DNA from 3 places in the Pseudomonas sp. TE3911 genome. Region 3 is predicted to be linked to each of the others. Evidence: predicted binding sites of a transcription regulator. Region 3 holds the regulator's gene; each other region holds the start of a gene.
The links. Region 3 encodes sigma-54, which starts transcription at its own class of promoters, with help from an activator protein. Its sites were predicted from a motif close to ANTGGCATNNANNTTGCTNT; they were not measured.
Positions count from the first base shown of each region.

Region 1 (5,182 bases), 1.3 Mb from region 3:
TGACGCCGCACGACACCGATCTAGAGGTGCTGTATGTGGGACAGGCAATTGGCCGAACCTCGTCTCGCAATGCTTTGGATCGCCTGCTGTCGCACAACAAGTTGCAGCAGATCCTTGCCGAAACCTCAACGCATTTCCCCGAGCGCGAAGTTCTGCTGTTGCTGTACCGATTCGAGCACGGCAAAACGATCATCAGCAATGGCGGCGACTTCAATGTGGCGGCCCAGGCTTCTAATGAGCAGGATTCGGCCCACATGGATCGTTTGCGGAACGTTCGGTTGGATAGAAAGGAGGTCGTGTCCTTGGCTGAGGCAGGGTTGATCAACTACTTCAAGCCGCACTATAACACTCTGATCAAGACGAACAATTTCTCGTCGAAGGACAAGCTCAAGGTCCTGAAGCAGTTATTAAATAAAGGGATTGCCGGCCTGGTGCTGGAGCTTTGCTCGGTCAACTTACGGTCGCGGATCGGTACAGTTCACGCGGTGCCTATCGACCTAACCGAGATGATGCCAGATGAGGTTCTGGACGGGCGCAATCTTGAGGACGATGGCACGAAGGAGCAGTTGAAAGAGCAGTTGAAGCAAATGGCGCACACGCACTACGCCAGGTTTCCTCTCACCACCACTGAAGAAAGGAACACGTTCCTGCATGGCACTACCTTCGTCGGCCAGACCGAGGAGCCGTTGAACTGGTAGGTCTATGGCATGCCGAGGCTAGTTCATTCGCTAGCGCCACCGAAAACGCCTCACGATCGTTCGTACATCGGGCGTTTGCCGTACACAATTCCAAACTGCCTGGTCTTTGTCCGTGAAGAGCAGGTATGTGCCCGCTAGAACGCGATTTTCTGGGTTGTCTGACCGGATATTGAAATGCCTATTTAGTCAAAGTTATGAGAAATCAGTCGTTATGACTTTCGTCCCGTAAGTTGCATCTATTTCCGATTAGTTGCATCTATTTCCAAATGTCACATCCACCGCCCACCAGTGCGGGCCCTGACGCAGAGTGGTGCGGCTGGCGAAACGGCCGGTGCGGCCAATGGCTCAGCGGTGCGAGGCTGACCACCGACTGAATTGCCGCCACTTCCAGGGCCTCCTGCTCGCTCAGCGGAGGCAGCAAACCGGGCAAGCGGCTGGCAAGCAAGGTCTTGCCGGTGCCCGGTGGCCCGCTGAACAGAAGGTTATGTGCGCCCGCTGCTGCAATCAACAACGCCCGCTTGGCGGAGAGTTGGCCTTGCACTTCGCTCAAATCCGGGTAGGGCTTGTTCAGGTACAACAAACCATCGGATTTATAGGGCTCAATCGGCACTTGTCCGTTGAGGTGCGCCACCACCTGCAGCAAGTGATCCACGGCAATCACCTTCAGCCCCGACGCCAGGCAAGCTTCCTCTGCATTCGCCCGCGGCACTATCACGGTGCGCCCAGCTTTGCGCGCCGCCAAAGCGGCTGGCAACACACCTTTGACCGCACGCACTTCGCCGGACAACGCCAACTCACCCAGGCATTCAATGTCATCGAGCATCAACGCTGGCACCTGCACACTGGCGGCGAGGATCCCCAGTGCAATCGCCAAATCAAAACGCCCGCCGTCCTTGGGCAGGTCGGCGGGCGCGAGGTTGAGCGTGATGCGGCGCGAGGGGTATTGCAGGGCGGAGTTGAGGATGGCGCTGCGTACTCGGTCCTTGCTTTCCTTGACGGCGGTTTCGGGAAGGCCCACCAGCGTGAGGGACGGGAGACCGTTGGCCATGTGCACTTCGACGGTGACGGCTGGGGCTTCTACGCCGATCTGGGCGCGGCTGTGGACGATGGCGAGGGACATGCTCGTTCCTTGAAAGAGAGGCCGCTTCCTGCGGGTTTTTCAAGGGTAGACGAGGGGTGGGGCTAGCGAGGGAGGGAGGTTTTACAGAACGTATCCAGAGAACGACGCAGAACAAATGTGGGAGGGGGCTTGCCCCCGATAGCAGTGGGTCAGTTGATAAATATGTCACTGACCCATCGCCATCGGGAGCAAGCCCCCTCCCACATTTTGGCCTCGTTGCGTCAGTTACTCGGCCGTTGGGGTTAGCCGCGCTTCCAGTTCAGCCACCTTCGCCTCCAGGCTCTCCAGCCGCGCACGCGTGCGGGCCAGCACCACCATTTGGCTATCAAATTCTTCCCGGCTCACCAGGTCGAGCTTGCTGAAACCGCTTTGCAGCAAGGCCTTGAACTGGCTTTCGATTTCATTGCGGGGCAGAGGGGTTTCGCCGCTGAACAGGCGAGAGGCGTGGCCGCTCAGGGCGTCGAGTAGGTCTTTGGGCGCGAGCATGGGAAATATTCCGGAAACTGTTGGCGGGCAGTGTATCACGCAGCGTCTATAGTCTTTTTCGCGGCCTGCAGCGCACGCTTTTCGCGCATCGGGCTGTGCGACGGCGCACTGTTTTCGTGCGCATTGCAGCTGCCAAATAGTCCTGTGGGTGAGGTTAAGTGGGCAAAGGACTGATTTCAGTGATTTTTACGGAGCTGGCAAGGTTTCTGCTTAGACGATCATGACCCATGCACTGATGCAGTCGCTGTGACGAATGCAGTGCGCCGACGGATCAGGGGTACAGGTTTCGTCACCAGTGGTTCGCTGGCGTCGCAAAGGCAACTGCCCTTGCGACGATGCGTTACAAAGCCAGGCACTGCGCTTAGACTTGAGACGGGTTTGTTTTCCTGGGGCAAGTCCACCAATTCGGGAGAGAGTTTTCATGAAGCTAGTCACTGCCATCATCAAGCCGTTCAAGTTGGACGATGTACGCGAGTCGCTGTCCGAGATCGGCGTGCAGGGCATTACCGTTACTGAGGTCAAGGGCTTCGGTCGGCAGAAGGGTCACACCGAGCTGTATCGCGGCGCGGAATACGTAGTCGATTTCCTGCCGAAGGTGAAGATTGATGTCGCCATTGACGACAAGGATCTTGACCGGGTTATCGAAGCGATAACCAAGGCCGCCAACACCGGCAAGATCGGTGACGGCAAGATCTTCGTGGTCAATCTGGAACAGGCTATTCGCATCCGTACCGGCGAAACCGATACCGACGCAATCTAAGCCGCCAAACCCCAACGCCCCAGGAGAAAACAATATGACTCTGCGTAAATTCGCAGGGCTCGGAGCCCTGTTGTCCATCGTAATGCCAAGCCTGGCCATGGCGGCAGACGAAGTGGCTGCTCCAGTCCTCAACTCTGGCGACACCGCCTGGATGCTGACCGCCACCGCACTGGTGCTGTTCATGACCATTCCCGGCCTGGCGCTGTTCTACGGCGGCATGGTCCGCTCCAAAAATATTCTGTCGGTGATGATGCAGTGCTTCGCCATCACTGGCCTGATCAGCATCCTGTGGGTCGTCTACGGCTACAGCATTGCGTTCGATACCACCGGTATGGAACAGGGTGTGGTCAACTTCAATTCCTTCTTCGGCGGCATGGGCAAGGCGTTCCTGGCGGGTGTGACCCCAGCCAGCATCACCGGGCCTGCGGCGTTGTTCCCGGAAGCGGTGTTCATCACCTTCCAGATGACCTTCGCCATCATCACCCCGGCGCTGATCGTCGGTGCCTTCGCTGAGCGTATGAAGTTCTCTGCGATGCTGATCTTCATGGGCATCTGGTTCACCCTGGTTTATGCGCCAATCGCGCACATGGTCTGGAGCGGCAACGGCGGCCTGATGTGGGACTGGGGCGTGCTGGACTTTGCCGGCGGCACCGTGGTGCACATCAACGCCGGTGTGGCTGGGCTGGTGGCGTGCATCGTGCTCGGCAAGCGTAAAGGCTTCCCTACCACCCCGATGGCACCGCACAACTTGGGTTACACCCTGGTGGGCGCGGCAATGCTGTGGATCGGTTGGTTCGGCTTCAACGCCGGCTCCGCTGCTGCGGCCAACGGCACTGCTGGCATGGCGATGCTGGTCACTCAGATCGCTACCGCTGCTGCGGCGTTGGGCTGGATGTTCGCCGAGTGGATCACTCACGGCAAGCCAAGTGCACTGGGCATCGCCTCGGGCGTAGTCGCTGGTCTGGTAGCTGTAACACCAGCCGCCGGCACCGTTGGCCCGATGGGCGCTCTGGTAATCGGCCTGGTGGCCGGTGTGGTCTGCTTCTTCTGCGCGACCAGCCTCAAGCGTAAGCTGGGCTACGACGACTCCCTGGACGCATTCGGCGTGCACGGTATCGGCGGCATCGTCGGTGCGATCCTCACAGGTGTATTCGCAGCCCCTGCTTTGGGCGGCTTCGGCACCGTCACTGACATCGCGGCTCAAGTCTGGATCCAGTGCAAGGGTGTTGGCTTCACCGTGATCTACACGGCGATCGTCACCTACGTCATCCTCAAGGTGCTCGATATGGTCATTGGCCTGCGTGTTACCGAAGAGGAAGAGGCTGTCGGCCTCGACCTGGCGCAACACAACGAACGCGGCTACAACTTGTAAGTGCGCGTAAAAAAAATGCCCGGCTTGCCGGGCATTTTTTTGCCTGGCGTTTGTCAGTCGTAAGACGCTGTGCCGGTTTTTGCGCAAAGTTTGTGATCGGCCGCACACGGCACTTTTCAGTGTGCGAATGTCTTACAGGCACGTAGGCGTATTCGGCACTTTGTTTTTTCCCAGAGCGCGCTAGAATGCGCGCCGATGGGCGGAGAACTCTATGTGGCAACAGACCCTGATTACCCTGCGGGCCAAGCCCCGGGGCTTTCACTTGGTGACCGATGAGTTGCTTGCCGGCTTGCCTGAATTGAAGGCGTGTCGTGTGGGCCTGTTACACCTGTGGTTGCAGCACACCTCGGCTTCTCTGACCGTCAACGAGAATGCCGATCCGGCGGTTCGCCGTGACTTCGAACGTTTTTTCAACTTGCTGGTGCCGCAAGGCCGTGCCGGGTTCGAACACAATGACGAGGGTCCGGATGATCTGCCGGCGCACTTCAAGGCCAGTCTCCTGGGCTGCCAGCTGAGTTTGCCGGTCAAGGCCGGCCGCTTGGCGATGGGTACCTGGCAAGGTGTTTATCTGGGCGAGCACCGTGATCATGGCGGTGCTCGTAAAGTCCTCGCCACCTTGCACGGTGACGGGGCGTAAGCCACTGGTTATCCAGTGGATGTTGATTTTTCCCTGGCGACCTCGACAGAGGGCGAAGCTGGGCTATAACTAATCTGCTTTTCGCAAGTCATGAGGTAGAACATGAGCG
Region 1 is NZ_JBSSFP010000001.1:5,733,279-5,738,460, forward strand. Features, by position in the region: gene ACVWXD_RS25975 (hypothetical protein) at 1-698, shown strand, start outside; partial or broken gene ACVWXD_RS25980 (YifB family Mg chelatase-like AAA ATPase) at 973-1,818, opposite strand; gene ACVWXD_RS25985 (accessory factor UbiK family protein) at 2,044-2,304, opposite strand; gene glnK (P-II family nitrogen regulator) at 2,726-3,064, shown strand; gene ACVWXD_RS25995 (ammonium transporter) at 3,099-4,436, shown strand; gene ACVWXD_RS26000 (secondary thiamine-phosphate synthase enzyme YjbQ) at 4,648-5,073, shown strand; gene sutA (transcriptional regulator SutA) at 5,176-5,182, shown strand, end outside.
Region 1: a site for sigma-54 is predicted at 2,498-2,517, ahead of glnK (P-II family nitrogen regulator). Genes of this name have one in related genera too.

Region 2 (5,182 bases), 2.6 Mb from region 3:
GCCACACCTGCAATCGCTGGTGTGGCGCCTCCAGGCACTGGTCGTCCTAGTACGCAAAGGAGAAAGGCATTACGCAGCGTGATTGCAGCAAAGAGCAGTAAGATTTCTCCACTGCGATGCAGTTTTTTATGTGGGAGGGGGCTTGCTCCCGATGGCAGTGGTTCAGCCATACCGATATTGACTGACACACCGCCATCGGGAGCAAGCCCCCTCCCACATTTTGACCGAGGTGTATCAACTCACTGCGAGTTCCACCACGCCCTCATTCAATCGCACCGGCCACACCTGCAATCGCTGGTGTGGCGACTCCAGGCACTGGCCATCCTGCAAGCGGTAATGCTGCTTATAGATCGGCGCAGCCACCACCAAATCGCCCTTGATACTGCCGATCAATCCACGGCCAATTACATTCGCCCCCGACTCCGGGTCATGGTTGTCGATGGCGAACAGCGTCTGCTCCTGCGCACCCGGCAGGTAGAACAGCGCCACTTGCGCGCCGTCCAGCCAAACCACTACGCCGGAGTTGCTCACCAGGTCTTGCTCACTGCACACCCCTTTCCAGGTGGACAGGTGGTGCTGAGTGTCAGGCTGGCTCATCAGGCAATCTCCTCGATGACGGGAATCAGGTTGAGTTCGGCGGCCATGATCGGCCGGCGCTGGCCGCGTTCCTGGACAAAGTGGATGTCCGGGTCGGGGCGTTTGTCGTTGACGAAGGTGCGGAAGCGCTTGAGTTTTTCCGGATCCTTGAGGGCGTTGGCCCACTCGCATTCGTAGCGGTCGACGACCAGCTGCATCTGCGCTTCCAGCTCCGCGCCCAGGCCGAGACTGTCGTGCAGGATTACGTCTTTGAGGAAATCCAAGCCACCTTCCAGGCTTTCGCGCCACACAGAGGTGCGTTGCAGTTTGTCAGCGGTGCGGATGTAGAACATCAGGAAGCGGTCGATGTACTGGATCAACGTGGCGTCGTCGAGGTCAGTAGCGAACAGTTCGGCATGGCGCGGACGCATGCCGCCGTTGCCCGCGATGTAAAGGTTCCAGCCCTTCTCGGTGGCGATCACGCCCACGTCCTTGCTCTGGGCTTCGGCGCATTCACGGGTGCAGCCGGACACCGCGAACTTGAGTTTGTGCGGCGAACGCAGGCCCTTGTAGCGATCCTCGATCAGCAGCGCCATTTTCACGCTGTCCTGCACGCCGTAGCGGCACCAAGTGCTGCCCACGCAGGACTTCACCGTACGCGTGGATTTGCCATACGCGTGCCCGGTCTCAAAGCCAGCGGCGATCAGCTCGGCCCAGATATCCGGCAGTTCATGCAACTGCGCGCCAAACAAGTCGATGCGCTGGCCGCCGGTGATCTTGGTGTAGAGGTCGTATTTCTTCGCCACTTCACCAATCACGATCAGCTTGTCGGCCGTGATTTCACCACCGGGAATCCGTGGCACCACCGAGTAGGTGCCGTTCTTCTGCATGTTGGCCATGAACGTGTCGTTGGTGTCCTGCAACGGCACCAACGAGGCGTCCATGATTGGCTGGTTCCAGCACGACGCCAGGATCGAACCGACCGCCGGTTTGCACACGTCGCAACCGGTGTGGCCACGGCCGTGTTTGGTCAGCAGTTCTTCGAAGGTGGTCACCCCTTCCACACGCACCAGGGCATACAGCTCCTGACGGGTGTAGGCGAAGTGTTCGCACAGGCTCTTGTCGACACTGACGCCACGGGCAATCAACTCGTGTTCAAACACTTGCTTGAGCAAGCCCGCGCAACCGCCGCAACCGGTGCAAGCCTTGGTCTGGGATTTGAGCAGGCCGAGGTCGCTGCAACCGCCGTCGATGGCCGAGCAAATCGCGCCTTTGGTCACGTTGTGGCAGGAACACACCGTGGCCGATTCCGGCAACGCGCCTGGGCCGAGAGTCGGTGCACCGGCGGACGAAGGCAGGATCAGGCTGGCCGGTTCCGCAGGCAGTGCAATCGCGTTCTGCATGTATTGCAGCAACGTGTCGTAGTAGCTGTTGTCGCCAACCAGCACTGCGCCGATCACATGCTTGCCCGATGCGTCTACCACTAGGCGGCGGTAACTGGCGCTGGCCTCATCGATGAACTGATAGCTGCGCGCACCCGGCGTGTGGGCATGGGCGTCGCCGATGGAACCCACGTCCACGCCGAGCAGTTTGAGCTTGGTGGACATGTCGGCACCGACAAAGGGCTCGGCGACCTGCCCGCATAACAGCGCGGCTACCCCGCGGGCCATCTGGTACCCCGGTGCGACCAGGCCGAACAGGCTGCCGTTCCAGGACGCGCACTCGCCAATCGCGTAGATGTGCGGATCGCAACTCAAGCACTCATCGTTGATCACCACCCCGCCACGCGGACCAATCTCCAGGCCAGCCTGGCGCGCCAGGGCGTCCTGTGCGCGGATGCCGGCGGAGAACACGATAAGGTCGGTTTCGAGGAACTCGTCGTTGGCAAAGTTCATGCGATAGCGGTACTGCTCGCCCGTGCTGATCGACTGCGTGGCACGGGAAAGGTGCACACCGACGCCCAGCCGTTCGATCTGGGCCTTGAGCGCCAGACCGCCGAAATCATCCAACTGCACTGGCATCAAGCGCGGTGCGAACTCCACCACATGGGCTTCCAGCCCCAAGCTTTTCAGGGCGTTGGCGGCTTCCAGGCCCAGCAGGCCACCGCCCACCACCACACCACGTCGGGCATTGGCTGCCGCTGCACGGATGGCATCAAGGTCGTGCAAGGTGCGATACACCAACCGCGAATCCCCTTCGGCGCCTTCGATCGGCGGCACGAACGGATAGGAGCCGGTGGCCAGGACCAATGTGTCGTAGGCCACGCAGCCCTGAGCCGTGATCACCTCACGGCGAACGCGGTCGATCTCCAGCACCGGCACGCCCAGGTGCAACGTCACTCCCGGCGTCTGGTACAGCGATGCCTCGGAGAGTGCCAACGACTCGGCATCGCGGCCCGTGAAATACTCGGACAGGTGCACACGGTCATAGGCGCGCATCGGCTCTTCGCTGAACACATGCAGGTGGTAGTGTTGCAGCGCGCCGCGCTCGATCAGTTGCGCCACACAATGGTGACCGACCATGCCATTGCCAACGACGATCAGGGTTTTCATCGGTTTGTTCATATCAGCACCTGACAACATTCATCACGGTTTAAAAAGCAAAAAAAAACGCCTGAAACCTTGCGGTTCCAGGCGTCTTTGCCTGTTCTTATGCGGGATCTGTTCGGACGACTTCGCCGGATCCATCGCTTTATGCCCATGACCTCAATGGCCTGTCGATCGTCGTTGACCGAGTGGGGTTGACGGGGAGCTTGCAGGCTCTATGCCAATTGGCCGCGGAGCCGTACGTGGGGCCGCTGCAGTCTCCTCGCTTCGCCTGAACAGCGTGGATTGCGCATCCAACTGGTGCGTGTTGCATCAAAAAGGCGCACTTGCATCATCAATTTCCAGGCTGGTGAGTGTTGAGGCTGCTTCGCAGCCCAGTGCGGGCGGTGCGACGATTCGACTAGCCCGCACACCCCAACAGCCAGCTCACCAGAACAAGCCGGTTCTTCACAAAAAAGCACCCATTGCAGCGTTCGAAAAAACCTGGCGCGTGACTTGCTAGGAACACCTGCATAAAGCAATCAACGCTGATTGCCCATTCACGACAAAGGCGCCGTGCAACCCCCGTTTCCAAACGGAGGGTTGCAGGGCGCTTTTTTGTTGGCGGGTAAAAAAGTTTAGAGGGTGACGGATGGCAAACCAAAGCGTACGTAGCGTGTGTCCTTATTGTGGCGTCGGCTGCGGCATCGTGATGCAAGTGGAAAACAATAAGGTGGTCAAGGTGATCGGCGACAAGGCCCACCCCACCAACGTTGGCCGCCTGTGCACCAAAGGCACTACGTGCGGCCAAGCCATCGCCGAGTCCGGGCGCATGGAAAACGCTTACCTGCGTGAGCAGCGCGATCACGACCCGGTGCGGGTCGCCATGGACACCGCCATCAGCGAAACCGCCGGCCGTTTGCGCCATATCCTCGACCGTGACGGCCCCGATGCGTTGGCGTTCTACGTGTCCGGACAAATGTCCCTGGAGGCGCAGTACCTGATCAACAAATTGGCCAAGGGTTTTGTGCGCACCCGCAATATCGAATCCAACTCGCGGTTGTGCATGGCCAGTGCCGGCAGCGGCTACAAGCTGTCCCTCGGTTCCGACGGGCCACCGGGTTCCTATGAAGACTTTGACCGCGCCGACCTGTTCTTCGTGATCGGCGCCAATATGGCCGACTGTCATCCGATTTTGTTCCTGCGCATGATGGACCGGGTCAAGGCCGGGGCGAAGCTGATCGTGGTCGACCCCCGGCGCAGCGCCACCGCCGACAAAGCTGATCTGTACCTGCCGATCAAACCCGGCACCGACCTCGCGCTGCTCAATGGGCTGCTGCACCTGCTGGTGAAAAACGGCCACACCGACCCCGGCTTTATCGCCACGTTCACCGAAGGTTGGGAGGTTATGCCCGGTTTTCTTGAGGACTACCCGCCCCACAGCGTCGCTGCCATCACGGGTTTGGCCGAAGCGGACATCCGCCAAGCCGCCGACTGGATCGGCCAGGCCGCCGAGTGGATGAGCTGCTGGACCATGGGGCTCAACCAAAGCACCCACGGCACCTGGAACACCAACGCCCTGTGCAACCTGCACCTGGCCACCGGCGCGATTTGCCGCCCCGGCAGCGGGCCGTTTTCCCTCACCGGCCAACCCAATGCCATGGGCGGCCGCGAAATGGGCTACATGGGCCCGGGCCTGCCAGGACAGCGCTCGGTCATGGTCGACGCCGACCGCGCATTTATCGAAGACCTCTGGCAAATCCCGCCTGACCGCCTGCCGCGCCAAGCCGGCAACGGCACCGTGGCGATGTTCGAACAGATGGCCGCCGGGCAGATCAAAGCCTGCTGGATCATCTGCACCAACCCGGTGGCCAGCGTGCCCAATCGCCAAACCGCTATCGACGGTTTGCGCACAGCAGAACTGGTCATCGCCCAGGACGCCTACCTCGACACCGAGACCAACCGCTACGCCGACATCCTGCTGCCCGGCGCGCTGTGGGCCGAGGCCGAAGGGGTGATGATTAATTCCGAGCGCAACCTGACCCTGATGCAAAAGGCTGTCGATGCACCCGGTGAAACCT
Region 2 is NZ_JBSSFP010000001.1:1,882,783-1,887,964, reverse strand. Features, by position in the region: gene nirD (nitrite reductase small subunit NirD) at 235-597, opposite strand; gene nirB (nitrite reductase large subunit NirB) at 597-3,140, opposite strand; gene ACVWXD_RS08600 (molybdopterin-dependent oxidoreductase) at 3,754-5,182, shown strand, end outside.
Region 2: a site for sigma-54 is predicted at 3,328-3,347, ahead of nirB (nitrite reductase large subunit NirB). Genes of this name have one in related genera too.

Region 3 (5,182 bases):
GCGAGTCCGGAAATGCTGGTGGGCACGCCGGACAAACCGGTGATACCGCCGCGCATCTGGCTATTCGTGTTCGCTATCATTGCTCACAACATTCCGGAAGGCATGGCGGTTGGCGTCTCCGCCGGCGGCGGCATGCCGGATGCCGGCAGCTTGGCCATGGGCATCGCCTTGCAGGATGTGCCCGAAGGTCTTGTGATTGCGTTGGTGTTGGCCGGGGCAGGGATGTCGCGGGCCAAGGCATTCCTGATTGGTGCTGCTTCAGGCTTGGTGGAACCGGTGTTTGCCGTGCTCTGCGCTTGGCTGGTGAGCCTGGCCGAGGTGTTGTTGCCTTTGGGGCTGGCGCTGGCTGCCGGGGCGATGCTGTTGGTAGTGACCCATGAGGTGATCCCGGAGTCGCGGCGCAATGGCCACGAAAAGCTCGCCAGCTTGGGGCTCTGCATTGGATTTTGCTTGATGATGGCGATGGATACCGCATTGGGGTGAAGCCGTTGCGGCTTCACGTTTGTGTCAAAGGGTGAGGTTACTCACCCTCATCAAAGTAGTTGTTGATCAACGCCACCAGAGCTTCCATCGCTTCCTGGTCTTGCTCGCCTTCGGTCTTCAAATGAATTTTGGTGCCTTTGCCGGCCGCCAGCATCATCATTGCCATGATGCTTTTGCCGTCGACCATGCTTTCAGGTGTGCGTCCAGCCCTGATCTGGCAGGGGAACTGCCCGGCTACTCCGACAAACTTGGCCGAGGCGCGGGCGTGCAAGCCCAACTTGTTGATGATTTCAATTTCCAGAGCGGGCATCGCGCAGGTGTTCCTTTCAGCTAAGGTCGCGGTGGCGAACCTGGACGTTCTTGAGGGTTTGTTGCAGTGCTTGGCCCAAGCGCTCGGTCAGGTATACCGAACGGTGATGACCGCCGGTGCATCCAATGGCAATAGTGACATAGGCCCGGTTGCTCGCGGCAAAGCGCGGCAGCCACTTGAGCAGATAGCTGGAAATGTCCTGGAACATCTCCTCCACATCCGGCTGCGCGGCTAGGTACTCAGCCACAGGCAGGTCCAGCCCTGATTGGTCGCGTAACTCTGGCTTCCAGTAGGGGTTGGGCAGGCAGCGCACGTCGAACACCAGATCGGCATCCACCGGCATGCCACGTTTGAAGCCAAAAGACTCGACGAGAAACGCCGTGCCAGGCTCCGGTTGGTTCAGCAGGCGCAGCTTGATGGCATCGCGCAGCTGGTAAAGGTTAAGGCCGGTGGTGTTGATCTTAAGGTCGGCGAGGTCAATGATCGGCCCCAGCAACTTGGTTTCGTCCTCGATGGCTTCAGCCAGAGAACGGTGAGGGCTGCTGAGGGGGTGGCGTCGACGGGTTTCGGAGAAGCGTTTGAGCAGCGTCTCTTCATCGGCGTCCAGGTACAGCACATCACAATGAATATGCTTGGCGCGCACTTCTTCCAACAGTTCCGGGAACCGAGAGAGGTGGCTGGGTAGGTTGCGGGCGTCGATCGAAACGGCAACCAGAGGTTGCGCCAGCTCGGTGTGGATAAGAGCGCGTTCCGCCAACTCCGGCAGTAGGCCGGCCGGCAGGTTATCGATGCAATAGAAGCCGTTGTCCTCAAGAACGTTGAGGGCGGTACTTTTACCCGAGCCGGAGCGGCCGCTGACGATGATCAAACGCATGATTACTGCCCGTTTTGCTCATCCAGGACAACTTGGTACAGCGCCTCATTGCTGCCGGCACTGCGCAGTTTGTCGCGTACTTCTTTGCGGTCGAGCATGCTGGCGATCTGCCGAAGCAGTTCCAAGTGCGCATCGGTGGCGGCCTGTGGGACCAACAGAACAAACAGCAGGTCGACCGGGGCGCCATCAATGGCATCGAAATCGATAGGCGCGTCCAAGTGCAGCAGCGCGCTGACAGGTGTCTCACAGCCTTTGAGGCGACAGTGAGGAATGGCGATGCCGTTACCAAAACCGGTGGAACCCAGTTTTTCACGGGCAATCAGAGCCTCGAAGACATCTTGCATCTCCAGTTCAGGCACTTGGCTGCTGATCAGGTTGGCAATTTGTTCGAGGGCTTTCTTCTTGCTACCGCCCGGCACGTTCACGAGGGAACGGCCGGGGGTCAGGATGGTTTCAAGTCGAATCATGGGTGGGGAGTGTTAGCGGCCTGTGCCCTGAAGAAGGCTCTGCTGCTTTTCCTTATGCTTTTTAAGTTGGCGGTCGAGCTTGTCAGTCAAGGCATCGATTGATGCATACATGTCTTCATGCTCGGCGTTGGCGACTACTTCGCCACCGGGAATCTGTAGGGTCGCTTCGATTTTCTGCTGAAGCTTGTCGACCTTCATGATCACTTGCACATTGGTGATCTTGTCAAAATGACCCTCAAGCCTTTTCAGCTTCTGCTCGACATATTCGCGCAGGGGAGGGGTGACTTCTACATGGTGTCCACTGATGTTGACTTGCATACAGCTTCTCCTTCGTTGCCAGTGCATAAAGCGGCGGGTAGGAATACCCGCCACTGGAACGCTGTGGCCCGCCCGTCACATCAAACGCTTACGCTCGCTGGAAGGCGCGATCCCAAGGGATTCGCGGTACTTGGCGACGGTTCGACGGGCGACCTGAATGCCTTGTGCCTCCAGTAAACCAGCGATCTTGCTGTCACTCAACGGCTTTTTCTGATTTTCCGCGGCAACCAGTTTTTTGATGATTGCGCGGATTGCCGTGGACGAGCATTCGCCGCCTTCTGAGGTGCTGACATGGCTGGAGAAAAAGTATTTCAACTCATAAATACCCCGTGGGGTATGCATGAATTTTTGCGTGGTAACGCGGGAAATCGTCGACTCGTGCATGCCTACCGCTTCGGCGATATCGTGCAGAACCAAAGGCTTCATCGCTTCATCGCCGTATTCCAGGAAGCCGCGCTGATGCTCGACGATCTGCGTGGCGACTTTCATCAGGGTTTCGTTACGGCTTTGCAGGCTCTTGATGAACCAGCGCGCCTCCTGCAACTGGTTGCGCATGAAGGTGTTGTCGGCACTGGTGTCGGCGCGTCGCACGAAACCTGCATATTGCGGGTTGACTCGCAGGCGTGGCACTGACTCCTGGTTAAGCTCCACCAGCCAGCGCTCGTTGTCCTTGCGCACGATCACGTCAGGAACTACGTATTCGGCCTCGCTGGACTCGATCTGCGAGCCGGGACGCGGGTTGAGGCTTTGCACCAGCTCGATGACCTGGCGCAGATCGTCTTCCTTGAGCTTCATGCGACGCATCAGTTGGCTGTAATCGCGGCTGCCGAGCAGGTCGATGTAGTCGGTGACCAGGCGCTGGGCCTCGGCGAGCCATGGGGTCTTGGCGGGCAGCTGGCGCAGTTGCAGCTGCAGGCATTCGCTAAGGGTGCGCGCACCAATACCCGCGGGCTCAAATTGCTGGATGCGGTGCAGGACGGCTTCGATTTCGTCCAGTTCGATATCTAGTTCGGGGTCGAAGGCCTCAAGAATCTCTTCGAGTGTCTCGTCCAGATAGCCTTGGTTATTGATGCAATCGATCAGGGTGACGGCGATCAGGCGATCGGTGTCCGACATCGGCGCGAGGTTCAGCTGCCACAACAAATGGCTCTGCAGACTTTCGCCGGCGGACGTGCGGGTAGTGAAGTCCCACTCATCATCGTCGTTGCTGGGCAGGCTGCTGGCGCTGGTCTGGTAGACGTCTTCCCAAGCAGTGTCTACGGGAAGCTCGTTGGGAATGCGTTCGTTCCAATCGCCTTCCTCAAGGTTATCCACCGTAGGGGCGGTTTCCTGGTAGGACGGTTCCTGCACGTCTGCGTTGGGCTTTTGCTCGATGTTGTCGGCCAACGGGTCTGCATTATCGAAGTCGTCGCCTTCTTCCTGGCGTTCGAGCATCGGATTAGACTCCAGGGCCTCCTGGATTTCCTGTTGCAGGTCCAGGGTCGACAATTGGAGCAGGCGGATGGCCTGTTGCAGCTGCGGTGTCATCGTCAGCTGCTGGCCCATTCTTAGGACTAGCGATGGTTTCATGGCAGGGGCTTAACACCTTATTCGCCGGCGCAACGCGCCATCCACGACAGGGCGCGTGAGCGCCAAACATAAGCAAATTATATGCCTGATATCGAGGGCTTTGCCTAGAGCGCGGTAACAATAAAAAACCGGAGGTTTTCATTGACTCCCGCGCATCAGGCAAACGACCTGCCACCGCCTTGTTTGTGCAGGCGGCTTTACAGGCGAAACTCGTGACCCAGGTACACTTCCTTGACCAGTTCGTTGGCCAGGATGGTGGCGGAGTCGCCTTCTGCGATCAGTTGACCATCGTTGACGATATACGCGGTTTCGCAGATATCGAGGGTCTCACGCACGTTGTGATCGGTGATCAGTACACCGATGCCCTTGGCCTTGAGGTGATGGATGATCTGCTTGATGTCGCCAACCGAGATAGGGTCGACGCCGGCAAACGGTTCGTCCAGCAGAATGAACTTGGGGGCAGTGGCCAGGGCGCGGGCGATTTCCACGCGACGCCGCTCACCACCGGACAGGCTCATGCCAAGGTTGTCGCGAATGTGGTTGATATGGAATTCCTGCAGCAGGCTTTCCAGCTCCTGTCGGCGGCCGTCACGGTCCAGTTCCTTGCGAGTTTCAAGGATGGCCATAATGTTGTCGGCAACTGACAGTTTGCGGAAGATCGATGCTTCTTGAGGAAGATAGCCGATACCCGCGCGTGCACGACCGTGCATTGGCTGGTGGCTGACATCCAGATCGTCGATCAGTACGCGACCCTGATCCGCCTGGACCAGGCCAACAATCATGTAGAAGCATGTGGTCTTGCCTGCGCCGTTGGGGCCGAGCAAGCCGACGATCTGGCCGCTGTCGATCGACAGGCTGACGTCGCGCACGACCTGACGGCTTTTATAGGCCTTGGCCAGATGCTGGGCTTTCAGGGTTGCCATTACTCGGCCTTCTTCTTCGGCTGGATAACCATGTCGATGCGTGGGCGCGGTGCGGTGACCTTGCTGCCATTGGCACGACCGGCGTTAGCGATCTGTTTCACGGTGTCATAGGTGATCTTTTCACCTTCCGTGGAGTTGCCATCGGGGCTGAGCACCTTGGCCTGGTCGATCAGCACAATGCGATTCTGCTGGGCGTGATACTGAATGGTCTTGCCGTAGCCCTTCATCGGGCCAGTGT
Region 3 is NZ_JBSSFP010000001.1:4,434,288-4,439,469, reverse strand. Features, by position in the region: gene ACVWXD_RS20175 (ZIP family metal transporter) at 1-483, shown strand, start outside; gene ACVWXD_RS20170 (HPr family phosphocarrier protein) at 521-793, opposite strand; gene rapZ (RNase adapter RapZ) at 810-1,667, opposite strand; gene ptsN (PTS IIA-like nitrogen regulatory protein PtsN) at 1,670-2,134, opposite strand; gene hpf (ribosome hibernation-promoting factor, HPF/YfiA family) at 2,147-2,452, opposite strand; gene ACVWXD_RS20150 (RNA polymerase factor sigma-54) at 2,528-4,021, opposite strand; gene lptB (LPS export ABC transporter ATP-binding protein) at 4,219-4,944, opposite strand; gene lptA (lipopolysaccharide transport periplasmic protein LptA) at 4,944-5,182, opposite strand, start outside.